4 regions of the Enterobacter roggenkampii genome follow, and region 3 is predicted to be linked to each of the others. Evidence: predicted binding sites of a transcription regulator. Region 3 holds the regulator's gene; each other region holds the start of a gene.
The links. The regulator sigma-54, encoded in region 3, starts transcription at its own class of promoters, with help from an activator protein. The targets are predictions, from matches to a motif close to GTTGGCACANNTTTCGCTNT.
Positions count from the first base shown of each region.

Region 1 (7,921 bases), 480 kb from region 3:
CGTGTAACGTGAGCTGGAAGGCGGTACGGGTGCGTAAAATAATCTCGCCCCCTTCCGGTCCCAGCGCCTGCAGGGCATTGCGCACAATGTTCAACAGGACCTGCTCAATCTGATCCGGGTCATGGGCCAGTTCCGGCAGGCTTGGGTCGTAATCACGCACCAGCGTGACGTTCTCTGGCAGCTCCATCGAGACGAGCTTCACCACCCGCTCGGCCACTTTATGGATGCTTTCTGTGACGTGCATTCCCGGCTGCTGTGGCCCGAGAAGACGGTCAACCAGATTCCGCAGGCGGTCCGCCTGCTCGATGATGACGTTGGTATACTCCGCCAGCGCAGGGTCGGGCAGCGCCTTGGTCAGAAGCTGCGCCGCGCCGCGTAACCCACCCAACGGGTTTTTGATTTCATGCGCCAGGCCGCGCACCAGGTCTCGGGCGGCAATTTGCTGCGCATGCTGAAGCTGCTCCTGGCTCAGGCGACGCTGATTATCCATCGGCGCCATTTCCAGCAGGATCAAGCCTTCGGGAAGACGTTGCGCGGTCAGCGACAGAATGTGCGAGCGCCCGTCGATCACCAGCGTCACTTCGTTATCGGTGAAACCCTGGCCCGCCTGTAAACTTTCCTGCATCAGGCCAATATTCAGCGAAAAATAGCTCAGAAGTTCCGGAAGCGGGGTGCCGAACAGTTTGCGTGCGCTTTGGGCGAGCAGCTGCTGTGCCGCCGGGTTGGCGTAATGAACGGCCAGCTCGTCATCCACCAGCAAAATGCTGTTAATCAAAGAATTGAGGATCTGCCCAGCATCGGGCAGCGTGCCAGTTGCCATTCAGCAGTCTCCTGGAGTCGTTTGCACTAATTTAGTGCAGTATAGCGTTTTCGGCGTCAAAAGCGCGTGAGATCAGGTTGTTGGTGGAGAAAAAAGCCCATCCGGAGATGGGCTAAAAGTTTCCACGGCAACTACTCCCGGCGCTTGTCACGCCGGGTAAAACAACTTAATTAAACGCTGTAGTACAGTTCGAACTCAACCGGATGCGGCGTCATACGCACGCGGTCGTTCTCTTCAGTACGCAGGGCGATGTAAGCATCGATAGCGTCGTCAGTGAATACGCCACCTGCGGTCAGGAACTCACGGTCTGCGTCCAGCGCCTGCAGGGCTTCTTCCAGAGAGCCAGCAACCTGAGGGATCTCTTTCGCTTCTTCTGGCGGCAGGTCGTACAGGTTTTTGTCCATCGCTTCGCCTGGGTGGATCTTGTTCTTGATACCGTCCAGACCGGCCATCAGCAGTGCTGCGAAGCACAGGTATGGGTTAGCCGCTGGATCCGGGAAGCGAACTTCGATACGACGCGCTTTAGGAGACGCCACCACCGGGATACGGATAGAAGCAGAACGGTTACGCGCAGAGTAGGCCAGCATCACTGGCGCTTCGTAGCCCGGGACCAGACGCTTATAGGAGTTGGTGGTTGGGTTCGCCAGGGCGTTGATCGCTTTAGCGTGTTTGATTACGCCGCCAATGTAGTACAGCGCCTGCTCGGACAGACCGGCATATTTGTCACCAGAGAACAGGTTGGTACCGTTCTTGGACAGAGACATGTGGCAGTGCATACCGGAACCGTTGTCGCCAAACATTGGTTTTGGCATGAAGGTCGCAGTTTTACCGAAACGGTGCGCAACGTTGTGCACAACGTATTTGTAGATCTGAATTTCGTCCGCTTTTTTGGTCATGGTGTTGAAGCGGGTAGCCACTTCGTTCTGACCCGCAGTCGCCACTTCGTGGTGGTGAGCTTCAACAACCAGGCCCATCTCTTCCATCACCAGACACATGGTGGAACGAATGTCCTGTGCAGAGTCGACCGGAGGAACCGGGAAGTAACCGCCTTTCACGCCTGGACGGTGACCTTTGTTACCGCCTTCGTATTTGGTGGAGGAGTTCCATGCGCCTTCGATGTCGTCGATAGCCACGTGGGAGCCAGAGATAGAGGCACCAAAACGGATGTCATCGAACAGGAAGAACTCTGGCTCTGGCCCGAACAGAACGGTGTCCGCGATGCCGGTAGAACGCAGGTACTCTTCAGCGCGTTTCGCGATAGAACGTGGGTCGCGGTCGTAGCCCTGCAGCGTGCCTGGCTCGAGGATGTCGCAACGGATGATCAGGGTAGGTTCTTCGAAGAACGGATCAATGACCGCAGTGGTTGCATCTGGCATCAGAACCATGTCGGATTCGTTAATGCCTTTCCAGCCACCAATGGAGGAGCCGTCAAACATTTTGCCTTCTTCAAAGAATTCGGCGTTCACCTGATGAGCAGGGATTGTGACGTGCTGTTCTTTACCTTTGGTGTCGGTGAAGCGGAGATCAACAAACTTCACTTCATGTTCGTTCAGCATCGTCAAAACGTGTTCAGCGGACATACTTAACTCTCCAGATTGGTCATTGTCGTCGTGGTAACGAGGTCTTCAGTTTCTGTTTGTACTGGCTGTTGCCATGTAATTTTTATAAAGCGAAATCTGTGCCAACTTTTAAAACACCCCAAAAAGGCGTTATCATGCGCACCATAGTGCAAAAGGGCTGCACCACAATGGTAATGTTGCACCAGTATAGTGCTTCAGTGTGAACACCGAGCACCATATTGGTGCAATTTTCGTTAAAGTGCCCTTTTTCGCTCCGTGAAAGCGATCACAAAGCATCTCTGCGATACTTGTTTGCGGAGGATGTTTGTGATCCTGTTTTGTAGTGCGATTAATCCGTGTACAATAACGCGCTATTTCTAATGCCTGAGGCAAAGTTGTGATCGAAAATTTGCGTAACATCGCCATCATCGCGCACGTTGACCATGGTAAAACTACCCTGGTTGATAAGCTGCTGCAGCAATCCGGTACGTTTGATGCACGTGCCGAAACTCAAGAGCGTGTGATGGACTCCAACGATTTGGAGAAAGAGCGTGGGATTACTATCCTCGCGAAAAACACCGCTATTAAATGGAATGACTACCGTATCAACATCGTTGATACCCCAGGGCACGCCGACTTCGGTGGTGAAGTTGAGCGCGTGATGTCCATGGTGGATTCCGTGCTGCTGGTGGTTGACGCATTTGACGGCCCAATGCCGCAAACGCGCTTCGTGACCAAAAAAGCATTTGCCCATGGCCTGAAACCAATTGTTGTTATCAACAAGGTTGACCGTCCTGGCGCACGTCCTGACTGGGTTGTTGATCAGGTATTCGACCTGTTCGTTAACCTCGACGCGACCGACGAACAGCTGGACTTCCCTATCATTTACGCTTCGGCGCTGAATGGTATCGCGGGTCTGGACCACGAAGATATGGCGGAAGACATGACCCCGCTGTATCAGGCGATTGTCGATCACGTACCGGCACCGGATGTTGATCTGGATGGTCCACTGCAGATGCAGATCTCCCAGCTGGACTACAACAACTACGTTGGCGTCATCGGTATCGGTCGTATCAAACGCGGTAAAGTGAAGCCAAACCAGCAGGTTACTATCATCGATAGCGAAGGCAAAACCCGCAACGGTAAAGTTGGCAAAGTGCTGACTCACCTGGGTCTGGAGCGTATCGACAGCGATCTGGCTGAAGCGGGCGACATCATCGCGATCACCGGTCTGGGCGAGCTGAACATCTCTGACACCATCTGCGACCCGCAGAACGTGGAAGCGCTGCCAGCCCTGTCTGTTGATGAACCAACCGTTACCATGTTCTTCAACGTCAACACCTCTCCGTTCTGTGGTAAAGAAGGTAAGTTCGTGACCTCTCGTCAGATCCTTGACCGCCTGAACAAAGAGCTGGTGCACAACGTTGCGCTGCGCGTTGAAGAAACCGAAGACGCTGATGCCTTCCGCGTATCCGGTCGTGGTGAGCTGCACCTGTCTGTTCTGATCGAAAACATGCGTCGTGAAGGTTTCGAGATGGCGGTTTCCCGTCCGAAAGTTATCTTCCGCGAAATCGACGGCCGTAAACAAGAGCCGTTCGAAAACGTGACGCTGGACGTTGAAGAGCAGCACCAGGGTTCTGTGATGCAGGCGCTGGGCGAGCGTAAAGGCGACCTGAAAAACATGAATCCAGATGGCAAAGGCCGCGTACGTCTCGACTACGTGATCCCAAGCCGTGGCCTGATCGGCTTCCGTTCTGAGTTCATGACCATGACCTCTGGTACCGGTCTGCTGTACTCCACCTTCAGCCACTACGACGACGTGCGTCCGGGCGAAGTGGGCCAGCGTAACAACGGCGTGCTGATCTCCAACGGTCAGGGTAAAGCGGTTGCGTTTGCGCTGTTCGGTCTGCAGGATCGCGGTAAGCTGTTCCTGGGTCACGGTGCTGAAGTTTACGAAGGCCAGATCATCGGTATTCACAGCCGTTCTAACGACCTGACCGTAAACTGCCTGACCGGTAAGAAACTGACCAACATGCGTGCGTCCGGTACTGACGAAGCAACGGTTCTGGTTCCACCGATCAAGATGACTCTGGAGCAGGCTCTGGAATTCATCGATGACGACGAACTGGTAGAAGTGACTCCGCTGTCTATCCGTATCCGTAAACGTCACCTGACCGAGAACGATCGTAAACGTGCTATGCGCGGTGCGAAAGAAGAGTAATTCGGTTATGCCGTAGGCCGGGTATGCGCATGCGCCACCCGGCAACGAAAAAGCCGCTGAGCGATCGGCGGCTTTTTTTATTAGAACGAATACCGTAGCCCTAAACGGATCCGGTACTGCTCCCGGTTGTAATCATTCCATCGGTCCAGCCACTGCAGTTCGAGGTACGGCAGCCAGTTTCTGTCGATCCTGTAACTGAATTTATTGGTAATTTCCCAGTGATGGTCTTTGCCATTTTTGCTGTGGTAGTCATTCACCCGCTGGAAAAAGTGCGGTTCAAAGGTGTAGAAAAATGCATCCGTTACTTTGAAATTCCAGTAGTTGGCAAATTCGTGCGTGTCGTTCTTATCCATCTGCCCGTTATAGTCCGGCGTATCGTAGTTGTTATGGTTATAGCGATAGCGGAACGTCAGATTAAACCAGTCTGTAAATTTGTAGTTGGTATCTAAATAAACCGCGCCACCCGAACCGGCGCTGCTGTCGTTAATCAACCCGCCGGGCTGGAAGGTGAGTTTATCGGTTGGCTTAAAGAGCGGATACCACCCCTCGATTTCGTTATAGCTGTGCTTAAGTTCATCCCATTTACCCACGTTATAGGCGTTGGTGAACATCAGTCCCGCGCCCATATCGAAGTTATAACCCGCACGCAGGATCACCTCGTGCATCTCTGAGGCCGTATTGTAGGCTTCACGCGTTTCGACATAGGCCCCGGCAAATACCGGGCAGGACACAGACGACACGATCAGTACAGTGATGATTCTTTTCATAATTTGTCCATGTATCAGGTACAGAAAGGCCTCCCTCCTGATAAACAGGAAGGACATAGTGGCCGGATTTATTGTTATAAAGTGACTGCTGACGCTTTATTGTTGGTGGTTATCTCAGGGGTATTCGCGGTTTGTTTCTTCCGTTTTCCAATCTCCTCGATAATAAAGGCGAAGCGCGCTTCGTTGAGTTTATAAAACAGCCCCATGGTCACGGCAGCAACAATCGCCAGGCCGCACGGCCAGAGGAAAATCAGCTGACGCAACCCAAGCAGCGTGCCCGCGCTCTGCACGGCATGGGGAACGTAGCCAATCTGGGTCAGCATAATGCCAGGCAGGAAACCGGCGAGCGCGGCGGAGATTTTGCGCGAGAAGGTATAGCCGGTATACACCGACCCTTCGGCGCGAATGCCGGTTTTCCACTCGCCGTAATCAACGGTATCCGGCACCAGCGCCCAGTTCAGGCTGTTCACAAACGCCGTGCCGAAGAAGGCCATGCAGGAAAACAGCACGAACAGCAGGGAACTGGTCCCCCAGAAGAAATTCAGCACGTCGCCCACCGCCCACAGCGCCAGCCCGCCCAGATAGACCGGTTTCTTGCCAAAGCGCTTTACCGCGCCGGGCACCAGAAACACGCCAATCAGAATGCAGCCCATGCTGAAAAAGCCCATCCACGACAGCAGATGCAGATCGTTCAGCACGTACTGGGTGTAATAGACCTGAATCGCCAGCTTGATGTTGAAGGCGGCGAGGGTACACAGGTTGGCGATGCACAGCACCAGCAGCGGTGGATTGCGGAAAATCGCGCAGAATGATTTCAGAATGCCGGGCTTATGGTGATCGGGTGTGAGCTCCACGTAGCGCTCTTTCACCCCGCTGTAGCACCACCACATGCAGAACAGGCCGCCGGTAACGAACACCAGCGCGGCCACCAGATAGCCGAGTGAGGGCTGGTGGACGAACAGCGCCTGAATCGGCATAAAGCCGACGGTGCAGAGCAACAGTCCTACCGTTGCGCCGCCCTGACGCCACGCCGCCAGCTGCGCGCGCTCGTTCGGGTTTTTGGTGATGGCCGGGACCATCGCACCGTAGGCGCAGTTCATCAGGCTATAGCAGAGGCCAAACATCATGAAGAGCACGGTGGCGAGAGCCGTTTTCACCGTCAGGCTAAAGTCGTTGGCCATAAACTGCGCCGTCGCCACCAGCGCCACCGGAACGGAGGCATAAAGAATGAACGGCCGGAACTTCCCCCGCGCGCCGATGTTACGCCGTGAGTCGAGCAGCACCCCGGTCAGCATGTCGGTAAAGGCGGTGAAAAACTTCGCGACGAGGAAAATAATGCCGCCGTAGAACGCCGGCATGCCCAGTTCATCGGTGTAAAACTTCAGCAGATACAGCGTGCCAATACACAGCATCAAGTTCGAGCCAAAATCGCCCATCCCGTAGGCGCACTTCTCTCGCAGGCTCAATTTCAGGGTTAACGGATCAGTATTATGTGTCATGGTCGATCCTCAAAGCGCCCCGCAGGGCGCTCTATCACGTCATTATGCCGTACGTTTGCGCAGTTCGATCTCTTCGACGATGCGCACATACATCTTCTCGTTGAGGTTGTAGAAGCAGCCCATCGCCACGATGGTGATAACCGCCAGCAGGCTCGGGTAGATAAATATCAGCTGCCGCAGCCCTTCAACCGTGCCACTGGATTGCACCACGTTGGGCACATAGCCGATCTGCGTGAGCATGATCCCCGGGAAGAAGCCCGCCAGCGCCTGGGAGACCTTCCGGAAGAAGGTAAAACCGGTATACACCGTTCCTTCGGAGCGCACGCCGGTGCGCCACTCACCGTACTCCACGGTATCGGACACCAGCGCCCAGTTCAGGCTGTTCACGAACGCGGAGCCGAAAAAGGCCAGGCAGGAGAACGCCACAAAGCTCACCGAGCCGCCGCCGAAGAAGTAGTTGAGCAGATCGCCCGCCACCCAAATCATCAGCCCGCTGATGTAGACCTTTTTCTTGCCGAAGCGCCGCACCGCGCCGGGCATCATAAAGACGCCGATAAAAATGCAGCCCATGCTGAAGAAGCCCATGTACGACAGCAGGATCGGGTCGTTCAGCACGTACTGCGTGTAGTAGACCTGAATGGCGAGTTTGACGTTAAAGGCGCCCAGCGTGCACAGGTTGGCGATGCACAGGATAAACAGCGGACGGTTCCCGGCGATGGCGCGAAACGACTGCAGCAGCCCCGGTTTTTGCGCCGGGTTGGCGGGTTGCGCCTCGACGTAACGCTCGGTCACCCCCTTGTAGCACCACCACATAAAAAACAGTCCGAACAGCGAGAAGAGGGTGGCGGCAAAGATATAGCCAAGCTGGTCATTGCCTTCAATCAGGTTCATCACCGGAACAAAACCCACGGTACAGAGCAGCAGGCCCAGCGTAGCGCCGCCCTGACGCCAGGCGGCCAGCGAGGCGCGCTCGTCCGGGTTTTTGGTAATGGCGGGCACCATCGCGCCGTAGGAGCAGTTCATCATGCTGAAGAACAGGCCGTACAGCATGAACA
Region 1 covers NZ_CP017184.1:4,658,112-4,666,032, reverse strand. Annotated here, with positions in the region: gene glnL (nitrogen regulation protein NR(II)) at 1-820, opposite strand, end outside; gene glnA (glutamate--ammonia ligase) at 991-2,400, opposite strand; gene typA (ribosome-dependent GTPase TypA) at 2,777-4,600, shown strand; gene ompL (porin OmpL) at 4,681-5,367, opposite strand; gene BFV67_RS21890 (MFS transporter) at 5,442-6,866, opposite strand; gene BFV67_RS21885 (MFS transporter) at 6,909-7,921, opposite strand, start outside.
Region 1: a site for sigma-54 is predicted at 2,487-2,506, ahead of glnA (glutamate--ammonia ligase). Genes of this name have one in related genera too.

Region 2 (7,921 bases), 1.8 Mb from region 3:
GTTGACGTCAGCTTCCCGGAAATCGAAAAATTTGACCGTCTGCCTGAGCCACGTGCCGATGGCCCGACCGCCTTCGTCTCCATCATGGAAGGCTGCAACAAATACTGCACGTACTGCGTGGTGCCGTACACCCGTGGTGAAGAGGTCAGCCGCCCGGCAGATGACATTCTGTTTGAAATCGCGCAGCTTGCCGCGCAGGGTGTGCGCGAAGTGAACCTGCTGGGCCAGAACGTTAACGCCTGGCGCGGTGAGAACTACGACGGCACGACCGGCAGCTTTGCCGAGCTGCTGCGTCTGGTGGCCGCGATTGACGGCATCGACCGCATTCGCTTTACCACCAGCCATCCGATGGAATTTACCGACGACATTATTGACGTCTATCGCGATACGCCAGAGCTGGTGAGCTTCCTGCACCTGCCGATCCAGTGCGGCTCTGACCGCGTGCTGAACCTGATGGGCCGTCCCCATACGGTGCTGGAGTATAAATCCACCATCCGTAAGCTGCGTGAAGCGCGTCCGGATATCCAGATTAGCTCTGACTTTATCGTCGGCTTCCCTGGCGAAACCGCTGATGACTTCGAGCGCACCATGAAGCTCATCGGCGAAGTGAACTTTGACGTCAGCTACAGCTTCATCTTCTCCGCGCGTCCTGGAACACCGGCGGCCGATATGGTTGACGATGTACCGGAAGAAGAGAAAAAGCAGCGTCTGTATATTCTGCAGGAGCGCATCAACCAGCAGGCTAACGCCTGGAGCCGCCGCATGCTCGGTACCGTACAGCGCATTCTGGTGGAAGGCACTTCCCGCAAGAGCATTATGGAACTCTCTGGTCGTACGGAAAATAACCGCGTGGTGAACTTTGAAGGCACCCCGGATATGATCGGTAAATTTGTGGACGTCGAGATTGTCGAAGTGCTGACCAACTCGCTGCGCGCGAAAGTGGTCCGCACCGAAGACGAAATGGGCCTGCGTATCGCAGAGTCACCGGAATCCGTGATCTCGCGTACCCGCAAAGAAAACGATTCTGGCGTTGGGATTTACCAGCCATAATCCTTCAGGCCTGCCGCTTTGGCAGGCCTTGTATTTCCTCTCATCGCCCCCAATATCTTCCGCAACGCTTGCGCCTTTATTCTGTGGCGTGAATAATTTCGGTAATGACCGTTTTATTGCGCCGTGTGGCAGCGGGTCAGTTAATCAATCAAAGAGGAACAGTTTGAACATAGATACGCGTGAAATTAGCCTTGAGCCAGCAGACAACGCTCGCCTGCTGAGCCTGTGCGGGCCGTTTGATGACAACATCAAACAACTGGAGCGACGTCTGGGTATCGAAATCAATCGTCGCGATAATCATTTCAAACTCACCGGACGCCCTATCTGCGTCAACGCCGCTGCGGACATTCTGCGTAGCCTGTATGTCGACACCTCCCCCATGCGCGGCGAAATTCAGGATATCGAACCGGAGCAGATTCACCTCGCCATTAAAGAGGCGCGCGTGCTTGAGCAGAGCGCGGAGAGCGTGCCGGATTATGGCAAGGCAATCAACATTAAGACCAAGCGTGGCGTCATTAAGCCGCGTACGCCAAACCAGGCGCAGTATATCGCCAATATTCTCGACCACGACATCACCTTCGGCGTGGGGCCGGCGGGTACGGGTAAAACCTATCTGGCCGTTGCCGCGGCGGTCGATGCGCTGGAGCGTCAGGAAATCCGGCGTATCCTGCTGACCCGCCCTGCCGTTGAAGCCGGTGAAAAACTGGGCTTCCTGCCTGGCGATCTGAGCCAGAAGGTCGACCCGTATCTCCGTCCTTTATACGATGCGCTGTTCGAAATGCTGGGCTTTGAGAAGGTCGAGAAGCTCATTGAGCGTAACGTGATCGAAGTGGCCCCGCTCGCCTACATGCGCGGCCGTACGCTGAACGATGCGTTCATCATTCTTGATGAGAGCCAGAACACCACCATCGAACAGATGAAAATGTTCCTGACGCGTATTGGCTTTAACTCGAAAGCGGTGATTACCGGCGACGTCACGCAGATCGATCTGCCGCGCAGCACCAAATCGGGCCTGCGCCACGCCATCGAAGTGCTCGCCGAGGTCGATGAAATCAGCTTTAACTTCTTCCACAGTGAAGACGTGGTACGCCACCCGGTGGTCGCGCGTATCGTTAACGCTTATGAAGCCTGGGAAGAGGCAGATCAGAAGCGTAAGGCCGAACTGGCCGCAGAACGTAAGCGCGAAGCGCAGGAGCAAGAACAGAAATGAGTCAGGTGATCCTCGATTTACAGCTGGCCTGTGAAGACAATTCCGGCATGCCAGATGAGGCACAGTTTCAGAAATGGCTGGATGCCGTTATCCCCCAGTTTCAGGAAGAATCAGAAGTCACGATTCGCCTGGTGGATGAAGCAGAAAGCCATGAGCTTAACCTGACCTATCGCGGGAAAGATAAGCCGACCAACGTGCTCTCTTTCCCGTTCGAAGCCCCGCCGGGCATCGAGATGCCGCTGTTGGGCGATCTGATCATCTGCCGCCAGGTGGTTGAACAGGAAGCCAAAGAGCAGCAGAAACCTCTTGAAGCCCACTGGGCGCACATGGTGGTACACGGCAGCCTGCATCTGCTCGGCTACGATCATATTGAAGACGACGAAGCGGAAGAGATGGAGTCCCTCGAGACAGAGATAATGCTTGCTCTGGGCTATGAGGATCCGTACATTGCCGAGAAAGAATAGTCAGTCACCGGACTGACTCCCCTGCCGCCACGAAAGGACATCGCGTGGCGGTAAACATTGAACTAACAAGAGAACCCTTAACAAACGCCATGAGCGACGACAATTCACACAGTAGCGACACGACAACCAGTAAAAAGGGATTTTTCTCCCTCATTCTGAACCAGCTTTTCCACGGCGAACCGAAAAACCGTGATGAACTGCTGGAGCTGATTCGTGATTCCGGGCAAAACGACCTTATCGACGAAGATACGCGCGAAATGCTCGAAGGGGTTATGGACATCGCCGACCAGCGCGTTCGCGATATCATGATTCCCCGCTCGCAGATGATCACCCTGAAACGTAACCAGACGCTGGACGAGTGTCTCGATGTCATCATCGAATCCGCCCACTCGCGTTTCCCGGTCATCAGCGAAGACAAAGATCACATCGAAGGGATTTTGATGGCGAAAGATCTGCTGCCGTTTATGCGCAGCGATGCCGAAGCCTTCAGCATGGAAAAAGTGTTACGCCAGGCCGTGGTTGTGCCGGAAAGTAAACGTGTGGATCGGATGCTGAAAGAGTTTCGCTCTCAGCGTTACCACATGGCGATTGTTATTGATGAATTTGGTGGCGTCTCCGGTCTGGTCACGATCGAGGATATCCTTGAGCTGATCGTGGGCGAAATCGAAGATGAGTATGACGAAGAAGAGGATATCGACTTCCGTCAGCTCAGCCGCCACACCTGGACCGTGCGGGCGCTGGCCTCTATTGAGGACTTCAACGACGCCTTCGGGACCCACTTCAGCGATGAAGAGGTCGATACCATTGGCGGGCTGGTGATGCAGGCCTTTGGCCACCTCCCGGCGCGCGGAGAGACCGTTGACATCGACGGTTACCAGTTCAAAGTAGCCATGGCCGACAGCCGACGTATTATACAGGTTCACGTCAGAACGCCGGACGACTCACCGGTGCCAAAACTGGAAGATTAATGTAAATGGCATTTGCCCCATTGCTTGAACGCCAGCGCGTCCGTTTGCTGCTGGCGCTGTTACTCGGAGCCAGCGGTACGCTGGCTTTTTCTCCTTACGATATCTGGCCTGCGGCCGTTCTCTCCCTGATGGGGCTTCAGGGTTTGACCCTGAACCGTCGTCCGGTACAGGCTGCCGCTATTGGCTACTTCTGGGGACTGGGGCTGTTTGGCTCAGGGATTAACTGGGTCTACGTCAGCATCGCGCAGTTTGGCGGTATGCCGGGCCCGGTAAACGTCTTCCTGGTGGTACTGCTCGCCGCGTATCTCTCGCTCTATACCGGTCTGTTCGCCGGCATCCTTTCTCGCCTGTGGCCCAAAACCACCTGGCTGCGCGTCGCCATTGCCGCGCCGGTGGTCTGGCAGATCACCGAATTCCTGCGCGGCTGGGTGCTGACCGGCTTCCCGTGGCTGCAGTTCGGCTACAGTCAGATTGACGGCCCGCTGAAAGGCCTGGCGCCGGTCATGGGCGTTGAGGCCATTAACTTCCTGCTGATGGTCGTTAGCGGCCTGCTGGTATTAGCGCTGGTTTCACGATGCTGGAAACCGCTGGCTGTGGCGCTGGTGCTGTTCGCCCTGCCCTTCCCGCTGCGCTATATCCAGTGGTTCACGCCGGAGCCCGCGCGCGCCATGCAGGTCTCCATGGTGCAGGGGAATATCCCGCAGTCGATGAAGTGGGACGAGAAAGAGCTGCTGAATACGCTGAAGATCTACGCCAACGTCACCGAAGAGGTGATGGGTAAATCGCAGCTGATTATCTGGCCGGAGTCTGCTATTCCCGATCTTGAGATCAACCAGCAGCCGTTCCTCAACATGATGAACGACCTGCTGCTCTCGCGTGGCAGTACGCTGATCACCGGGATTGTCGATGCGCGTCTGAATCAGCAGAACCGCTACGACACCTACAACACCATCATTACGCTCGGCAAAGACAGCGAATACAGTTACCACTCCACTGACCGGTACAACAAGAACCACCTGGTGCCGTTTGGTGAATTTGTGCCGCTGGAGTCAATTCTTCGCCCGCTGGCCCCGTTCTTCGATCTGCCGATGTCCTCCTTCAGCCGCGGACCGTACGTTCAGCCTCAGCTGCACGCGCACGGCGCAGCCCTGACGGCGGCCATCTGCTACGAAATTATCTTAGGCGAGCAGGTGCGCGATAACTTCCGCCCGAATACGGACTATTTGCTGACCATCTCTAACGATGCCTGGTTTGGTAAATCAATCGGCCCGTGGCAGCACTTCCAGATGGCACGCATGCGCTCCCTGGAGCTGGCACGTCCCCTGCTGCGCAGCACCAACAACGGCATCACCGCCGTGATTGGTCCGCAGGGTGAAATCCAGGCCATGATCCCGCAGTTCACCCGAGAAGTGCTGACCACCAGCGTCACGCCTACCACCGGGCTGACGCCGTACGCCCGCACCGGCAACTGGCCGCTGTGGATCCTGACCGCGCTGTTCGGCTTTGGCGCGGTGCTGATGAGTCTGCGCCAGCGTCGTCGATAATCCCTCCTCTTCCTGCCGGGTGGCGCTGACGCTTACCCGGCCTACTGTTTCGCTTTTGTAGGTCGGGTAAGCGTCAGCGCCACCCGACAATACTCTCCAGACTTCAATTCTGGCACGCCTATTGCTTTGTTTATTCAGGTAAACGCAGTTTGGCTTACTGTGCAACTTTGTCGCACCAGCGTAGATCATCGGTAGCACCGAAACGGTGCAACGGGAGATATTTGCCTCTGAATGGTGCGGCGTGCTTCGCAAAAATAAACAATAACGCAGCAAAATCTTTACATTAAGCCAGACTAAATGTTAACAAGCTTGCATAACACTGCACTCGCATTGCGCGAGATATAACAACATCACAATGGGTATCAATGCGTCGCTGGCGCTGATAAAAAAGGAGTTGGGTATGCAATTACGTAAACTGGCCACAGCAATGCTGGTTATGGGGATGTCCGCAGGCGTGGTTCACGCTGAAGACGCTCCGGCAGCAGGCAGCACTCTCGACAAGATTGCCAAAAACGGCGTTATCGTGGTCGGCCACCGTGAATCTTCTGTCCCGTTCTCTTACTACGACAACACGCAAAAAGTCGTGGGCTATTCACAGGATTACTCCAACGCCATCGTTGAAGCTGTGAAGAAAAAGCTGAACAAACCTGACCTGCAGGTGAAGCTGATCCCCATCACTTCACAGAACCGTATTCCGCTGCTGCAAAACGGCACCTTTGACTTCGAGTGTGGCTCCACCACCAACAACCTCGAGCGTCAGAAGCAGGCTGCCTTCTCCGACACCATCTTTGTTGTGGGCACCCGCCTGCTGACGAAGAAAGGCGGTGAGATCAAAGACTTCTCTGACCTGAAAGGGAAAGCGGTCGTTGTCACCTCCGGGACCACGTCTGAAGTGCTGCTGCACAAGCTGAACGACGAGAAGAAAATGGATATGCGCATCATCAGCGCGAAAGACCATGGCGACTCCTTCCGTACCCTGGAAAGCGGTCGTGCCGTCGCGTTTATGATGGACGACGCCCTACTGGCAGGCGAGCGTGCGAAAGCGAAGAAACCAGACAACTGGGATATCGTCGGTACCGCGCAGTCGAAAGAAGCCTACGGCTGTATGCTGCGTAAAGACGATCCGCAGTTCAAAAAGCTGATCGATGACACCATCGCCCAGGTGCAGACCTCAGGCGAAGCGGAAAAATGGTTCGACAAATGGTTCAAGAACCCGATTCCACCAAAAAACCTGAACATGAATTTTGAACTGTCAGACGACATGAAAGCGCTGTTCAAATCTCCAAATGACAAGGCTCTTAACTAATTAGAACAACAGGGGCGGGATCTCCTGCCCTCTCGATTGTCGGGAAGCATGGACAGACTATACGTTGAGTGGTCGTTCCCCACTCAGCGCGAAAAATGAGCTTCTCACCAATCTTCGAGGGTAGCGCTGCTACCCTTTTTTTTCTGGAGTTTATTATGTCAATCGACTGGAACTGGGGCATATTCCTGCAACAAGCCCCGTTCGGCAACACCACCTATCTTGGCTGGCTGTGGAGCGGCTTTCAGGTCACCGTGGCATTATCGATAACGGCGTGGATCATCGCGTTTCTTGTCGGTTCTCTGTTCGGTATTCTGCGCACCGTCCCTAACCGTTTTCTTTCAACACTCGGCACCCTGTACGTGGAACTGTTCCGTAACGTTCCGCTGATCGTGCAATTCTTTACCTGGTATCTGGTTATCCCGGAACTGCTGCCGGAAAATATTGGCATGTGGTTCAAGTCGGAACTGGATCCGAATGTGCAGTTCTTTGTCTCCTCCATGATGTGTCTGGGGCTGTTTACCGCTGCGCGCGTTTGCGAGCAGGTGCGTGCCGCCATTCAGTCATTACCCCGCGGACAAAAAAATGCGGGTCTGGCGATGGGGTTAACCCTGCCACAAACCTACCGCTACGTGCTGCTGCCTAACGCCTACCGCGTCATCGTTCCACCAATGACCTCCGAGATGATGAACCTGGTGAAAAACTCGGCCATCGCATCGACCATCGGTCTGGTCGATATGGCCGCGCAGGCGGGCAAGCTGCTGGATTACTCCGCTCACGCGTGGGAATCCTTCACCGCGATCACGCTCGCCTACGTTCTGATTAACGCTTTCATCATGCTGGTGATGAACCTGGTTGAACGCAAAATTCGCCTGCCGGGCAACATGGGGGGCAAATAATGTACGAATTTGACTGGAGTTCTATCGTTCCATCCATGCCTTACCTGCTTGATGGATTGATGATTACCTTAAAAATCACCGTCATTGCCATCATCATCGGTATTGTCTGGGGCACCCTGCTGGCCGTTATGCGCCTGTCGAGCTTTAAGCCGCTCGCCTGGTTTGCAACCGCCTACGTTAACGTGTTCCGTTCCATCCCGCTGGTAATGGTGCTGCTGTGGTTTTACCTGATCGTGCCCGGCTTCCTGCAAAACGTGCTGGGGCTGTCGCCGAAAACCGATATCCGTCTGATCTCGGCGATGGTGGCGTTCTCAATGTTTGAGGCCGCTTACTACTCGGAGATTATCCGTGCAGGCATTCAGAGTATCTCCCGCGGGCAATCCAGCGCCGCGCTGGCGCTGGGGATGACGCACTGGCAGTCCATGCAGCTCATTATTCTGCCGCAGGCGTTTCGCGCCATGGTTCCGCTCCTGCTGACCCAGG
Region 2 covers NZ_CP017184.1:1,254,247-1,262,167, reverse strand. Annotated here, with positions in the region: gene miaB (tRNA (N6-isopentenyl adenosine(37)-C2)-methylthiotransferase MiaB) at 1-1,050, shown strand, start outside; gene BFV67_RS05815 (PhoH family protein) at 1,214-2,260, shown strand; gene ybeY (rRNA maturation RNase YbeY) at 2,257-2,724, shown strand; gene corC (CNNM family magnesium/cobalt transport protein CorC) at 2,814-3,692, shown strand; gene lnt (apolipoprotein N-acyltransferase) at 3,698-5,236, shown strand; gene BFV67_RS05795 (amino acid ABC transporter substrate-binding protein) at 5,637-6,542, shown strand; gene gltJ (glutamate/aspartate ABC transporter permease GltJ) at 6,698-7,438, shown strand; gene gltK (glutamate/aspartate ABC transporter permease GltK) at 7,438-7,921, shown strand, end outside.
Region 2: a site for sigma-54 is predicted at 5,345-5,364, ahead of BFV67_RS05795 (amino acid ABC transporter substrate-binding protein). Genes of this name have one in related genera too.

Region 3 (7,921 bases):
CGGCGCCCCGCAGCCCGACGGCTTCTAGCTTCATCATCACCGTGCTTTTCAGCAGCGCAGGCGGCAGGCTGGTATGCTCGCGCAGCGGATAGGCAACGTTATCAAAGACGTTCATGTCGGTGAACAAAGCCCCCGACTGAAAGAGCATGCTCATGCGTTTGCGAACAGTATACAGGCGCGAGCGCGACATCTCCGGGATGTTTTCGCCATCAAAGAGGATTTCACCGCTATCCGGTGGGATCTGCCCACCAATAAGGCGGAGCAGGGTCGTTTTACCGATCCCGGACGGCCCCATGATGGCAGTAATTTTGCCACGCGGCACGGTCAACGAAATATCATCAAATATCAATCTGTTGGCGCGAGAAAAACTCACACCGCGGACATCGACTAAATTCGCCATGGTTTGGCTCATTTATGGTTCCTTTCTTATCCTGCTCACGTTAAGGCATGTAGCCTGAATCAGCCCTAAACTCCGCATTTTTACAGAATAATAACCGTAGAGGTTAGCGAAAGCTGGCATTTGTTTTACTTTTCCGGCGCATAAAGTCAAAATTAGGAATTCGTTACGCCTCAGACTGTATGCAGTCCAGCCATTCCCGAGCAATGGACCGACGAGTATACCTGAAGAAAGGACTTTTGATGCTTTTAGCAACAGCACTGTTAATAATTGGTTTACTGTTGGTGGTCTACAGTGCTGACCGTTTAGTGTTTGCTGCATCTATCCTGTGTCGCCTGAGTGGCGTACCGCCTGTTGTCATCGGGATGACCGTGGTCAGCGCAGGAACGTCGCTTCCTGAAATCATCGTCTCTGTCTCTGCCTCGCTGCATGGTCAGGTAGACCTGGCAGTCGGCACCGCCATTGGCTCTAACATCGTCAATATTTTATTGATTTTAGGCCTGGCCGCGCTGCTCCATCCTTTTCGCGTGCATTCTGATGTTCTGCGCCGTGAATTGCCGCTAATGTTACTCGTAAGCCTGCTGGCAGGGTGCGTATTTTACGATGGCGTACTGAGCTACAGCGACGGCATTTTCCTGCTGGCGCTGGCCGTTATTTGGCTGCTGTATAGTGTTAAAATCGCCCGTCAGGCTGAAAAGCAGGGTCAGGATAGCCTCACGCGCGAGCAGGTCGCCGAGCTTCCACGAGAAGGCACGCTGCCTGTTGCCCTGCTCTGGCTGGGCGTCGCGCTGATCATCATGCCGATGGCAACGCGCATGGTCGTGGATAACGCAACGGTGCTGGCGAACTATTTTGCCATCAGCGAGCTGACCATTGGCCTGACGGTGATTGCCATCGGCACCAGCCTGCCGGAGCTGGCCACCGCCATTGCGGGGGCCCGTAAAGGTGAGGATGACATTGCCATTGGTAATATCATCGGCTCTAACATTTTTAATATCGCCATTGTGATGGGCCTGCCAGCCCTGATTTCGCCAGGGCCCTTTAATCCTCTGGCGTTCTCACGTGATTACGGCGTGATGTTGCTGGTCAGCGTAATTTTTGCCCTGCTCTGCTGGCGGCGGCAACGACAGATCGGCAAAGGCGCAGGCGCGCTGCTGACGGGTGGATTTATCGTATGGATGGCGATGCTGTACTGGCTCTCGCCTCTTCTCTCTGGGTAAACGGAAACGCATTATGTCGCAAATAGAATTGCAGCCGGGTTTTGACTTTCAGAAAGCAGGCAAAGACGTTCTGGAGATTGAACGTGAAGGTCTGGCGCAGTTAGATCAGTACATTAATCAGGATTTTAGTCTGGCATGTGAGAAGATATTCTACTGCGCCGGCAAAGTCGTGGTGATGGGGATGGGCAAGTCCGGCCACATTGGACGCAAAATGGCGGCAACCTTTGCCAGTACCGGCACCTCTTCTTTCTTTGTCCACCCGGGGGAGGCCGCGCACGGGGACCTGGGTATGGTCACGCCGCAGGATATCGTCATCGCGCTCTCCAACTCCGGTGAGTCCAATGAAATCCTGGCGCTCATCCCGGTTCTGAAGCGACTGCAGGTGCCGCTGATTTGCATGACCAGCCGTCCGGAAAGCAGCATGGCGCGTGCAGCCGATATTCACCTGTGCGTGAAGGTTCCTAAGGAGGCCTGTCCGCTCGGTCTGGCGCCGACCTCCAGCACCACCGCTGCACTGGTCATGGGCGATGCGCTTGCCGTGGCGCTGCTTGAAGCCCGTGGCTTTACGCCGGAAGATTTCGCGCTTTCCCACCCGGGCGGCGCGCTGGGGCGCAAGCTCCTGCTGCGGGTAAACGATATTATGCACACCGGGGATGAGATCCCTCACGTCAGTAAAGAAGCCTCCCTGCGTGATGCGCTGCTGGAAATCACCCGTAAGAATCTGGGGATGACGGTCGTGTGCGACGATCTGATGAAAATTCAGGGGATCTTCACCGATGGCGACCTGCGTCGCGTGTTCGACATGGGTGTCGATGTCCGCACGCTCGGTATTGCCGATGTGATGACGCCCGGCGGCATCCGCGTGCGTCCGGGTACGCTGGCCGTGGACGTGCTGAACCTGATGCAGTCCCGCCATATCACCTCCGTTATGGTTGCCGATGGCGACCAGTTGCTGGGTGTGGTACATATGCATGATCTGCTGCGCGCAGGCGTAGTGTAATGAAGGATAAGACAATGAGTAATGCGGGTGCATCCCTTGCAACCTGTTATGGTCCGGTCAGTACCCAGATGATGGCAAAGGCGGAAAACATTCGTCTGCTCATCCTCGATGTGGATGGGGTTCTCTCCGACGGCCTGATTTACATGGGCAATAATGGTGAAGAGCTGAAGGCGTTTAACGTTCGCGACGGCTACGGTATCCGCTGTGCGCTCACCTCGGGGATTGAGGTGGCGATCATCACCGGACGAAACGCTAAACTGGTAGAAGACCGCTGTGAAACTTTAGGTATTACCCATCTGTATCAGGGTCAATCCGATAAGATGGCGGCGTTCAATGATTTACTGGGTAAACTGGCTATCGCACCGGAAAACGTGGCCTACGTCGGGGACGACCTGATTGACTGGCCGGTGATGGCTGAAGTTGGGCTGAGCATCGCCGTTGCCGATGCGCATCCGCTGCTGATCCCGCGCGCCGACTACGTTACCCACATCAACGGTGGCCGCGGCGCTGTCCGTGAAGTCTGCGATCTGCTTCTGCTGGCGCAGGGCAAGCTTGATGAGGCCAAAGGGCAATCGATATGAGTAAAACCAGACGTTGGATTATCATTTTGCTTTCGCTTGTCGCACTGGTATTGATTGGCGTGAACCTTGCCGATCGCGACGATACGCAAACGGAAGTGATCAACAATACCGATCCAACCTATAAAAGCGATCACAGCGACACCGTGGTCTACAGCCCGGAAGGCGCACTGAACTATCGCCTGATTGCCCAGCATGTTGAATATTTTTCCGATGATGGCGTTTCATGGTTTACCCAACCTGTGATGACCACATTTGATAAAGACAAAGTGCCGACGTGGTCAATTAAGTCAGATCGGGCCAAACTGACAAATGACCGTATGCTTTATCTGTATGGCCACGTTGAAGTCAACGCCCTGACCGCTGACTCGCAACTGCGAAAAATTACGACGGATAATGCCCAGATCAACCTGGTAACCCAGGACGTGACGTCGCAGGATCTGGTCACACTGTATGGCACAACATTTAATTCCAGCGGTTTAAGAATGCGCGGGAACTTACGCAGCAAGAACGCCGAGCTGATTGAAAAGGTTAGAACCTCCTATGAAATTCAAAACAAACAAACTCAGCCTTAAAGTAATTATCGCCAGCGCGATGCTGGCGGCCAGTCTCCCCGCGCTTGCTGTAACGGGCGATACCGACCAGCCGATCCATATTGAGTCCGACACCCAGTCTCTCGATATGCAGGGTAACGTCGTCACCTTCACGGGTAACGTCGTCATGACCCAGGGCACCATCAAAATCAACGCCGACAAAGTGGTCGTGACCCGTCCGGGTGGCGAGCAGGGCAAAGAGATTATCGATGGCTATGGTAATCCGGCGACCTTCTACCAGATGCAGGACAACGGCAAGCCGGTGAAAGGCCGCGCTACGCACATGCACTATGAGCTGGCGAAGGATCTGGTCATCCTGACCGGGAATGCGTATCTGGAACAGCTGGACAGCAACATTACCGGCGACCAGATTACCTATCTGGTTAAAGAGCAAAAAATGCAGGCCTCCAGCGAGAAAGGCAAACGCGTGACCACCGTACTGGTTCCGTCGCAGCTGCAGGACAAAGGCAAGGGCCAGGCCCCGGCACAGAAGAAGAGTAACTAATTCGTTATGGCAACATTAACTGCAAAAAACCTCGCGAAGGCCTATAAGGGCCGCCGTGTCGTAGAAGATGTCAGTCTGACCGTCAACTCCGGCGAAATCGTGGGGCTGCTTGGCCCGAACGGTGCGGGTAAAACGACCACCTTCTACATGGTCGTGGGTATTGTGCCGCGCGATGCCGGCAACATTATCATTGACGATGAAGACATCAGTCTTCTGCCGCTGCACGCGCGCGCGCGTCGCGGGATCGGCTATCTGCCGCAGGAAGCCTCCATTTTCCGTCGTCTCAGCGTTTACGACAACCTGATGGCGGTCCTGCAAATTCGTAACGACCTGACCAACGAACAGCGTCAGGATCGTGCCAACGAGCTGATGGAAGAGTTCCACATTGAGCATCTGCGCGACAGCCTCGGTCAGGCACTCTCCGGGGGCGAACGCCGTCGCGTTGAGATTGCGCGTGCGCTGGCCGCAAACCCGAAATTTATCCTTCTGGATGAACCGTTTGCGGGCGTTGACCCCATCTCCGTTATCGACATTAAACGTATCATTGAGCACCTGCGCGACAGCGGGCTTGGCGTACTGATCACCGACCACAACGTGCGTGAAACGCTGGCCGTATGTGAACGCGCCTATATTGTCAGCCAGGGCAATCTGATCGCCCACGGTACGCCGCAGCAGATCCTCGAAGACGATCATGTTAAGCGCGTCTATCTTGGGGAAGACTTCAGACTCTGATAGGGTAGAGGTAACGTAACGCCGAACCGGAGAAAAATGCTCTGAACATGAAGCAAGGTTTGCAATTAAGGCTCAGCCAACAACTGGCGATGACGCCGCAGCTACAGCAGGCAATTCGCCTGTTGCAACTGTCCACGTTAGAACTTCAGCAGGAGCTTCAGCAGGCGCTGGACAGTAACCCCCTGCTGGAACAAACCGATCTTCATGACGAGGTAGATACCCAGCAATCGCAGGATACTGAAGCGCTCGATACCGCGGATGCACTCGAACAAAAAGAGATGCCCGACGAGCTTCCGCTTGATGCCAGCTGGGATGAAATCTACACCGCCGGAACCCCTTCCGGTACGCGTGCAGACTACCAGGACGATGAGCTACCGGTCTATCAGGGCGAAACCACCCAGTCGCTGCAGGATTACCTGATGTGGCAGGTGGAACTCACCCCCTTCTCCGATACCGACCGCGCGATTGCCACGTCGATTGTCGATGCCGTTGACGACACCGGCTATTTGACCGTCACCCTCGACGATATACTGGAAAGCATGGGCGACGACGAGATTGAGCTTGAGGAAGTCGAAGCCGTTCTGAAGCGCATCCAGCGTTTCGATCCGGTAGGCGTAGCCGCAAAAGATCTGCGCGACTGCCTGCTGATTCAGCTTTCTCAGTTCAGCAAAGAGACGCCATGGCTCGAGGAGGCGCGCGCGATCATCAGCGATCATCTGGATCTGCTGGCGAACCACGATTTCCGCACCCTGATGCGCGTCACGCGCCTGAAAGAAGAGGTGCTGAAAGAAGCGGTGAATCTGATCCAGTCGCTCGATCCGCGCCCCGGTCAGTCGATCCAGACCAGCGAGCCCGAGTACGTGATCCCGGATGTACTGGTCAGAAAACACAACGGCCGCTGGGTCGTTGAACTGAATTCAGACAGCATCCCTCGCCTGCAAATCAACCAGCAGTATGCCTCCATGTGCACCAGCGTGCGTAACGACGCCGACAACCAATATATTCGTAGCAATTTGCAGGAAGCGCGATGGCTGATCAAAAGTCTGGAGAGCCGAAATGATACGCTGCTACGCGTCAGCCGCTGTATTGTCGAACAGCAGCAGGCGTTCTTTGAGCAGGGTGAAGAGTATATGAAACCGATGGTGCTGGCGGATATCGCTCAGGCCGTCGAGATGCATGAATCAACCATTTCCCGTGTCACCACGCAGAAGTATCTGCACAGTCCACGCGGTATTTTTGAGCTTAAGTATTTCTTCTCCAGCCATGTGAATACCGAGGGCGGCGGCGAAGCGTCGTCAACGGCCATTCGTGCTCTGGTGAAGAAGTTGATCGCCGCGGAGAATCCCGCGAAGCCACTAAGCGACAGTAAGTTAACCACCATGCTGTCCGATCAGGGTATTATGGTGGCACGTCGTACTGTTGCGAAGTATCGAGAGTCTTTATCCATTCCGCCGTCCAACCAGCGTAAACAGCTGGTCTGACACAACCGATAAGGAAGACACTATGCAGCTCAACATCACTGGACAAAACGTCGAAATTACTGAGGCTTTACGCGACTTTGTGAACGCGAAGTTTGCAAAACTCGAGCAGTATTTCGAAAGGATCAATCAGGTCTACATTGTGTTGAAAGTGGAGAAAGTGACTCATATCTCGGATGCCACCCTGCATGTTAACGGGGGGGAACTGCATGCCAGTGCGGAAGGGCAAGACATGTACGCTGCTATCGACGGCTTGATTGATAAGCTTGCGCGACAGCTCAATAAACATAAAGATAAACTGAAACAACACTAATTGTCCGGGCAGTTAACGGGTGCAGGACGGCCTGTTGTGAAACACAACAGGCCATTTGTACAGTTAGCGCTTAGGTGAAATTATGATGAACAACGATTCCGCTCTTCAACTGAGCAATGTCCTTAACCAGGAATGTACCCGCAGTGCGGTTCACTGCCAGAGCAAAAAACGTGCGCTGGAAATCATCAGTGAACTGGCCGCAAAACAGCTGGGCCTGCCGCCGCAGGTGGTGTTCGAAGCGATTCTGACCCGTGAAAAGATGGGCAGTACCGGTATCGGCAACGGCATCGCAATCCCGCACGGCAAGCTGGAAGAGGACACCCTGCGTGCCGTCGGTGTGTTTGTGCAGCTTGAAACACCGATCGCCTTTGATGCCATTGATAACCAGCCCGTCGATCTCCTCTTCGCGCTGCTGGTGCCTGCTGACCAGACGAAAACCCATCTGCATACGCTGTCGCTGGTCGCGAAACGTCTGGCTGATAAAACCATTTGCCGTCGACTGCGCTCGGCTCAAAGTGATGAAGAGCTTTATCAAATTATCACCGAAGCAGAAGGCAATCAGGATGATGCATAACCAGGAGATGGCCTTCACATCTGTTGTCCTGAGGAGAAACGGAACATGGTGCTGATGATTGTCAGCGGTCGTTCAGGGTCGGGGAAATCCGTGGCTCTGCGCGCGCTGGAAGACATGGGTTTTTACTGCGTCGATAACCTTCCGGTCGTGTTGCTGCCCGACCTGGCCCGTACGCTTGCGGAGAGACAGACCTCGGCCGCCGTCAGTATCGACGTTCGTAACATGCCGGAATCGCCAGAGATCTTCGAGCAGGCAATGAGTAACCTGCCTGACACGTTCTCGCCTCAGCTGCTGTTCCTCGATGCAGACCGTAATACCCTGATCCGTCGCTACAGCGACACCCGTCGTTTGCACCCGCTTTCCAGTAAGAACCTCTCCCTGGAGAGCGCAATCGATGAAGAGAGCGATCTGCTGGAGCCGCTGCGTTCTCGCGCCGACCTGATTGTCGACACCTCTGAGATGTCCGTTCACGAGCTGGCGGAAATGCTGCGTACCCGGTTGTTGGGTAAACGCGAGCGCGAACTGACGATG
Region 3 covers NZ_CP017184.1:4,176,638-4,184,558, forward strand. Annotated here, with positions in the region: gene mlaF (phospholipid ABC transporter ATP-binding protein MlaF) at 1-412, opposite strand, end outside; gene BFV67_RS19540 (calcium/sodium antiporter) at 640-1,617, shown strand; gene kdsD (arabinose-5-phosphate isomerase KdsD) at 1,631-2,617, shown strand; gene kdsC (3-deoxy-manno-octulosonate-8-phosphatase KdsC) at 2,632-3,198, shown strand; gene lptC (LPS export ABC transporter periplasmic protein LptC) at 3,195-3,770, shown strand; gene lptA (lipopolysaccharide ABC transporter substrate-binding protein LptA) at 3,739-4,293, shown strand; gene lptB (LPS export ABC transporter ATP-binding protein) at 4,300-5,025, shown strand; gene rpoN (RNA polymerase factor sigma-54) at 5,073-6,506, shown strand; gene hpf (ribosome hibernation promoting factor) at 6,529-6,816, shown strand; gene ptsN (PTS IIA-like nitrogen regulatory protein PtsN) at 6,899-7,390, shown strand; gene rapZ (RNase adapter RapZ) at 7,436-7,921, shown strand, end outside.

Region 4 (7,921 bases), 490 kb from region 3:
ATCGCTATCCGTTTATCAACTGCACCCACTGCGGGCCGCGGTTTACCATTATCCGCGCGATGCCCTATGACCGTCCGGCCACGGCAATGGCGCCGTTCCCGCTCTGCGGGCCGTGTGAAGCAGAGTACCGTAATCCTGCCGACCGCCGTTTTCACGCCCAGCCGGTCGCCTGCCCGGACTGCGGACCCGCGCTGGCGTGGCGTGCGGGCGACATGACCGCTGAACGCGAGGCTGCGCTGCGCGCGGCGGTAGCGATGCTGAAAAGCGGCGGTATTGTCGCGGTTAAAGGTCTGGGCGGCTTTCACCTTGTCTGCGATGCGCGTAACCCGCAGGCGGTCGCGACGCTTCGGGCACGCAAGCAGCGCCCGTCGAAGCCGCTGGCGGTAATGATCCCACATGCGGATGACCTGCCGGAGACGGTTCAGGCGCTGCTACGCTCACCCGCCGCACCCATTGTGCTCACGCCAAAAGCCTGGCTGCCCGCGCTCCCGGAAGGTATCGCGCCCGGTCTGGATACCGTGGGCATCATGCTTCCTGCGAACCCGCTGCAGCATCTTCTGATGATGGACAGTCAGCGCCCGCTGGTGATGACCTCCGGCAACCTCAGCGGCAGACCGCCTGCCGTCACCAACCGCCAGGCGCTGGATGAGCTCAGCGGCATCGCGGACGGCTTCCTGCTGCATAACCGCGATATCCTGCAGCGGATGGACGATTCGGTGATGGATCGGGACGGTGCGATGCTGCGCCGCGCGCGCGGCTTTGTGCCCGATGCCATCACGTTGCCTGCCGGGTTCGACAATATCCCCGCCATGCTGTGCACCGGGGCGGAGATGAAAAACACCTTCTGCCTGGTGCGTGGGAACCAGGCGGTGCTGAGCCAGCATTTTGGCGATCTCGGTGACGAGGGTGTGGAAGCGCAGTGGCGTTCCGCGCTGTCGGTGATGCAGGACATTTACGCCTTTCAGCCGACGCGCGTGGTGTGCGATGCCCATCCTGGATACCGCGCTCGCCAGTGGGCGCAGGCGCAGGCGTTGCCCCTTGAAGAGGTACACCACCATCACGCTCACGCGGCGGCGTGCATGGCCGAAAACGGCTGGCCGCGCGAGGGCGGAGACGTTATCGCCCTGACGTTGGACGGGATCGGCATGGGGGAAAACGGCGCGCTGTGGGGGGGAGAGTGCTTGCGGGTCAGCTATCTCGACTATGCGCATCTGGGTGGCCTGCCTGCCGTTGCGCTGCCGGGTGGCGATCTGGCGGCGCGGCAGCCGTGGCGCAATCTGCTCGCCCACTGCCTGGCGTTTGTGCCCGAATGGCAGCAACATCCGGAAACCCATGCGGTTCAGCGCCAGAACTGGCCGCTGCTGGCGACGGCGATCCAGCGTGGCCTCAACGCGCCGCGGGCCTCGTCCTGCGGTCGCCTGTTTGATGCAGTCGCCTGCGCGCTGGGTATCGAAACGCAATCCTGGGAAGGTGAGGCCGCCTGCCGGCTGGAAGCCCTGGCATCGCAGTGCGCGGGTGTCGACCATCCGGTGACGCTGGACGCGGATAATCTCGCGCTTTTCTGGCAGCAGTGGCTGAGCTGGCAGGCGGAGCCCTGCGCGCGCGCCTGGGCGTTTCACGACGCGCTGGCAAAAGGGCTGGCGCAGCTCGCCGCGTTTCACGCCCGGCGCCTGTCGCTGTCGACAATCTGCCTCAGCGGTGGGGTATTGCACAACCGTCTGCTGCGCGCGCGTCTGCGTCATTATCTTTCTGACTTTACGCTTCTTTTTCCTTCGCGCCTGCCCGCAGGTGATGGAGCGATCTCCTTCGGGCAGGCGGTGGTCGCCGCTGCCCGGTCATGTTTACAAAGGACTAAAAATGTTACGACTGTTACGCAATGAACCTCGCGCCGCGCTTCTGCTGCTGGCTCTGGTAATGGCAAACCTGCTGGCCTGGGGATGGGCATGGCACACCTTTAGCGGCAGCACGGCGCTGATGGCGGCAAGCCTGCTGGCGTGGTGCTACGGGCTGCGTCACGCGGTGGACGCTGACCACATTGCCGCCATTGATACCGTGACGCGTAAGATGATGCAGCAGGGCAAACGCCCGTCCGGCGTGGGGGCGTGGTTCTCGCTGGGCCACTCCACCATCGTGGTGCTGGCCTCCATTGCCATCGCCGCTACCGCCACGGCGTTTCAGAAGAACATGGCGTGGTTCCACGAAACCGGCAGCCTGATTGGCACCGCCGTTTCCGCGACCTTCCTGCTGGCGATGGCGCTGGTGAATATGGTGATCCTGCGCGGCGTCTGGCGCAGTTTTCAGGCGCTAAAACGCGGCAGGCCGGTGCAGGACGACATCACGCTACCGGCTCAGGGCGGGGTGATGAACTGGCTGTTCGGCAAGACCTTCCGCCTCGTCAATAAAAGCTGGCAGATGTACCTGGTCGGTTTCCTGTTCGGTCTCGGCTTTGATACGGCCACCGAGATCGGCGTGCTGGGGATCTCTGCCGCCAGCGCGTCCAGCGGAATGTCGGTGTGGTCAATCATGATCTTCCCGGCACTCTTCGCCAGCGGCATGGCGCTGGTGGATACCCTCGACAACCTGCTGATGGTGGGCGCCTACGGCTGGGCGTTTAACAAACCGCAGCGCAAGCTTTACTACAACATGACCATCACCGGCACCTCCGTGGTGGTGGCGCTGTTTATCGGCGGGCTGGAAGCGCTGGGTCTGCTGATGGATAAATTTGCCCTCAGCGGCGGCCTCTGGGATCTGATTGGCGCGGTAAACGACAATCTGGGCAACGCCGGGTTTGTCGTTGTGGGTCTGTTTGTCGCCTGCTGGCTGATCTCCATGGCGAATTACCGCTGGCGCGGCTACGACGCGCTGGTGGTACGTTCCTGAACGACCCAGTCCGGTGGCGCTCCGCTTGCACGGGTCTGCATGTAGGCCGGGTAAGCGGAGCGCCACCCGGCAACAGGAGGGTTAAGCAGGGAGCGATTTCAGCAGGGCGAAGGCCTCCTTCATCCTGTCCTCACTGACGACAAAGGCGCGCATCTGACCGTCGGTATCGGTGCCGCGCGCCACCATGCCCTGCGGCGAAAGGGCAATCTGCCAGTCCAGATCCTGACGCTGCGTTTCACCTGCGAGATGCAGCGGCAATTCCGGCGTTTTCACTTTGACCAGCATGGCGGGTAATTTCACCGGGGCGTTGCCGCCGAGCAGGTTTTTCGCCAGGCACATGGCGCTTAACTGAATCGGTTGCAGGAACGGCAGCACCTGGCCGTTAATTTCCGCGCAGTCGCCCAGGGCATACATGTCCGGCTGGGTGGTTTGCAGGTAGCTGTTAACCTTCACGCCGCGGTTGATTTCGGCGCCTGCGCGGTGCGCCAGCGCCGTTTCCGGGCGCAACCCCGTCGCCGCAATCACCACATCCACCTCCACGCTGCGGCTGCGGTCGAGCGTCACACGTATGCCGCTGCCGGTTTTGCTCAGGCTCTGCAGCTGCGATTTCAGCAGCAGATGCACGCCCATGTCGGTCAGACGATGCTGTAAGCGACTGCTTACTTCCGCGGGCATCAGCGCTGACAGAATGCTCGCCGCGTGGTCGATCAGGGTGACGGATTTTCCCGCCCGGCAGAAGTCCATCGCCAGCTCGGTGCCGATCAGCCCGCCGCCGACAATCATCACCCGCGTGGCGTCGCGAAGCTCCGTTTCGCTGGCCTGATACGCCTGCTGGCTGTTGAGCGTGACCATCAGCTCGCGGCCCTCAACCGGCGGCACAAACGCGGAGGCACCCGTGGTCAGCACCAGCTTGTCGTACTGCCAGGTTTTATCTTTCGCTTTCACCAGACGGGCGTTGGCGTCGATATCGGTGACCCAGGTGTACGGAAACAGACGCAGGTTAAACTGTTCTGCGAACGCCCCCGCCGTCTGGCGGGTGAGATCGTCTGCGCGCTGGTTCTGGCTAATGACGTGGCTTAAATCAGGCTTGTTGTACTCGTCCATGCTGTCGGCGGCGATCAGCGTCAGCGGCACGTTAGCGTCCTGCTTGCGGATATTTTTCACCAGCTGGCGGGCGGCAAAGCCCGAGCCGATAATGACGATACCGTGGCTCATTTTGCCTCCGTTGCCAGTTCATCAAAGACGTCTTTCCCGAGGGAACATTCCGGGCAGAGGAAGGTGTCCGGCACCTCACTCCACGGCGTGCCCGGGGCGACATCCTGCAGCGGCTCGCCCCGTTCCGGGTCGTAAATCCACTGGCACACGCTGCACTGCATGCAAGGACCGAGGTCGGCAGCGGCGGCTTCAGCTACGGCTTCCGGCGCAACCGCCGTGGCGGGGGCGGTTTCCGGCAGCGGTGCGAGCGCCCACTGACGGGCAATGTCGCGGCCGTACTGGCGGCAGATTTCCAGGGCGTCGATATCCGGCCGCCATTTAGCCTTCAGGCTCATCGACATCTCAAACCCTGCATCCTGTAAACGGGTGGAAAGGCGGTCGACCGCGCCGCCGCTCCAGCCGTGGGAGCCAAAGGCGCTGGCGCGCTTGTTGCGAAAGCGCAGGCCGGTCATCTCTTCGACCAGGCCGGCAATCTTCGGCATCATCACGTTGTTCATGGTGGACGTACCCACCAGCACCCCTTTTGAGCGGAAAACGTTGGTGAGGATCTCGTTTTTATCGCTGCGCGCCACGTTGAAGATTTTCACCGCCACGTTCGGGTCCACTTCGTTGATGCCTTGGGCAATGGCGTCCGCCATCATGCGGGTGTTGTTGGACATGGTGTCGTAGAAGATCGTGATGCGATCTTCCTGATAATCCGCCGCCCACTTCAGGTACAGCTCCACGATCTGGGTGGGGTTTTCACGCCACACCACGCCGTGGGAGGTGGCAATCATCTCCACCGGCAGGTTAAAGCCGAGGATCTCGGTGATTTTAGGCGTCACCAGGCGGCTGAACGGGGTGAGGATGTTGGCGTAGTAGCGCTGGCACTGTTCGAACAGCTCGGTCTGATCCACCTCGTCGTTGAACAGACGTTCATCGCAGTAGTGCTGGCCAAAGGCGTCGTTGCTGAACAGCACCGCGTCGCCGGTCATGTAGGTCATCATGCTGTCCGGCCAGTGCAGCATCGGCGTTTCCACGAAGATCAGCTGCTTGCCGTTGCCGATATCCAGCGCGTCGCCCGTTTTCACGGTGTGGAAGTTCCACTCCGGATGGTGGTGGTGGCCGTTGATCGAGTCGATGGCGTTGGTGGTGCAGTAGATCGGAGTGTCCGGAATATACGACATCAGCTCGGTCAGGGCCCCGGCGTGATCCTCCTCCGCGTGGTTGATGATGATGTAGTCGATGTCGTTCAGATCGATTTCGCCGCGCAGGTTCTGCACGAACTCGCGGCTGAACTTGTGATCGACGGTATCGATCAGCACATTTTTACCTTCACGAATGAGATAGCTGTTGTAGCTGCTGCCGCGCAGCGTTTTATATTCCGTCCCGTGGAAATCGCGCACTTCCCAGTCACGTTGACCCACCCAATGAATGTTATTTTTAACCAGAATAGACATAGCAAACCTCAGCGTAATATCGCGTTTTTCAAATAGGATGGTTTGCTTATATCAAGCCGCGTGCCAACTTTTAAGATATTGATTTTTATAACTTAATGCTTTGATGATTCGAAAGGGGTAGTCATTATGACTATTAAAAACAGTGTCACTGTGACAACATGCACTGTCAAAATGACAGCGAGGCAGAGATGAGCTTTTCCGTAGACGTGCTGGCGAAAATCGCCATTGAACTGCAAACCGGTATTGGTCATCAGGACCGCTTCCAGCGGCTGATCTCCACGCTGCGCCACGTGCTGGCGTGCGACGCCTCGGCGCTGCTGCGCTACGAAGGACGGCAGTTTATTCCGCTGGCCATCGACGGCCTGGCGAAGGACGTGCTCGGGCGGCGCTTTACCCTTGAAGGCCATCCGCGTCTGGAAACTATCGCCCGCGCGGGTGACGTGGTGCGTTTCCCGGCGGACAGCGACTTGCCCGACCCGTACGACGGGCTGATTCCAGGCCAGGAGAGCCTGAAGGTGCACGCCTGTATCGGCCTGCCGCTGTTTGCCGGGCAGAATCTGATTGGGGCGCTGACCCTCGACGGCCTGTCGCCGGACCAGTTCGATACCTTCAGCGATGAGGAGCTTCGCCTGATTGCCGCCCTGGCCGCCGGGGCGCTGAACAATGCGCTGCTGATTGAACAGCTGGAGAGTCAGAATATTTCTCCCGGCAGCCCGGCGGCGTTTGAGCAGGTGACGCACACGGAGATGATTGGCCTCTCGCCGGGCATGGCGCAGCTCAAAAAAGAGATTGAGATTGTTGCCGCGTCCGATTTGAACGTGCTGATCTTCGGGGAGACCGGCACCGGCAAGGAGCTGGTGGCGAAGTCGATTCACGAAGCGTCGCCGCGCGCGGTCAATCCGCTGGTGTACCTCAACTGCGCCGCGCTGCCGGAAAGCGTGGCGGAAAGCGAATTGTTTGGCCACGTCAAAGGGGCGTTTACCGGCGCCATCAGCAACCGCAGCGGCAAGTTCGAAATGGCCGATAACGGCACGCTGTTTCTGGATGAAATTGGCGAGCTCTCTCTGTCGCTCCAGGCCAAACTCCTGCGCGTATTGCAGTACGGCGATATCCAGCGCGTGGGGGACGACCGCAGTCACAGAGTGGACGTTCGCGTGCTGGCGGCGACGAACCGCGACCTGCGTGAAGCGGTGCTTGCCGGGCAGTTCCGCGCCGACCTGTTCCACCGCCTGAGCGTGTTTCCGCTTACCGTGCCGCCGCTGCGCGAGCGCGGGGACGACGTGGTGCTGCTGGCGGGCTATTTCTGCGAACAGTGCCGTCTCAGGATGGGGCTTTCCCGCGTGGTGTTAAGCCCGGGGGCGAGGGCGCATCTGCTGAGCTACGGCTGGCCGGGCAACGTGCGCGAGCTGGAACACGCGATTCACCGCGCGGTGGTGCTGGCGCGAGCGACGCGTTCGGGTGATGAAGTGGTTATACATGCCCGGCATTTTGCGCAGCATGATGAAACCGCACCGACGATTGCCCATGCAGCTCCGGAGATAACGAGCGAAAACCTGCGTGACGCGACAGAGGCGTTTCAGCGTCAGATGATTACCCGCGCGCTGGAGCAGAATAACCGCAACTGGGCGGCGTGCGCCCGGGCGCTGGAGATGGACGTCGCCAACCTGCACCGGCTGGCGAAGCGTCTCGGGCTGAAGGGTTAGATAATCCCGGCCTGATAGAAATCCTGCAGGTTGATGGCACCGCACAGCCTGCCGGTGTCATCCACCACCGGTGCGGCGGTGATTTTGCGCTTCATCAGCACCTCTTTGGCTTCAATGGCGCGGCTCTCGGCGTTCAGCGTCAGCCCGCCCTGGGTCATGGCGTCCGACACGTCTGTTTCCAGCTTACCGCCGCCCACCAGCCAGCGGCGCAGGTCGCCGTCGGTGAACACGCCTTTGACGTATCCGTCGTCATCGCACACCGCCACCAGCCCCAGACCGGTACGGCTCAGCTCCAGCATCGCGTCCATGACGCTGGTATTGAGTTTGACCTGTGGAATCGCATCGTCAGTGCGCATCAGGTGGTGGACCTTGTTGAGCAGGCGCGCCCCGAGCGCCCCCGCCGGATGCGAGCGGGCGAAATCTTCTTCGTTAAACCCGCGCGCCTGCATTACCGCCATCGCCAGCGCGTCGCCCATCATCAGGGTATTCACGGTGCTGGAGGTGGGGGCGAGGTGCATCGGACAGGCTTCACGCTCAACGGAAATATCCAGCGTTGCCTTGGCGGCCAGCGCCAGGGGCGAGCGGGATTTCCCGGTCATCGCCAGCAGGGCGACCGATTTTTCCTGCAGGCGCGGAATAATGAGATCCAGCTCTTTCGCCGAACCGGAGTAGGAGATAAACAGC
Region 4 covers NZ_CP017184.1:3,684,667-3,692,587, reverse strand. Annotated here, with positions in the region: gene hypF (carbamoyltransferase HypF) at 1-1,880, shown strand, start outside; gene BFV67_RS17285 (HoxN/HupN/NixA family nickel/cobalt transporter) at 1,858-2,880, shown strand; gene norW (NADH:flavorubredoxin reductase NorW) at 2,962-4,095, opposite strand; gene norV (anaerobic nitric oxide reductase flavorubredoxin) at 4,092-5,534, opposite strand; gene norR (nitric oxide reductase transcriptional regulator NorR) at 5,723-7,237, shown strand; gene gutQ (arabinose-5-phosphate isomerase GutQ) at 7,234-7,921, opposite strand, start outside.
Region 4: a site for sigma-54 is predicted at 5,583-5,602, ahead of norV (anaerobic nitric oxide reductase flavorubredoxin). Genes of this name have one in related genera too.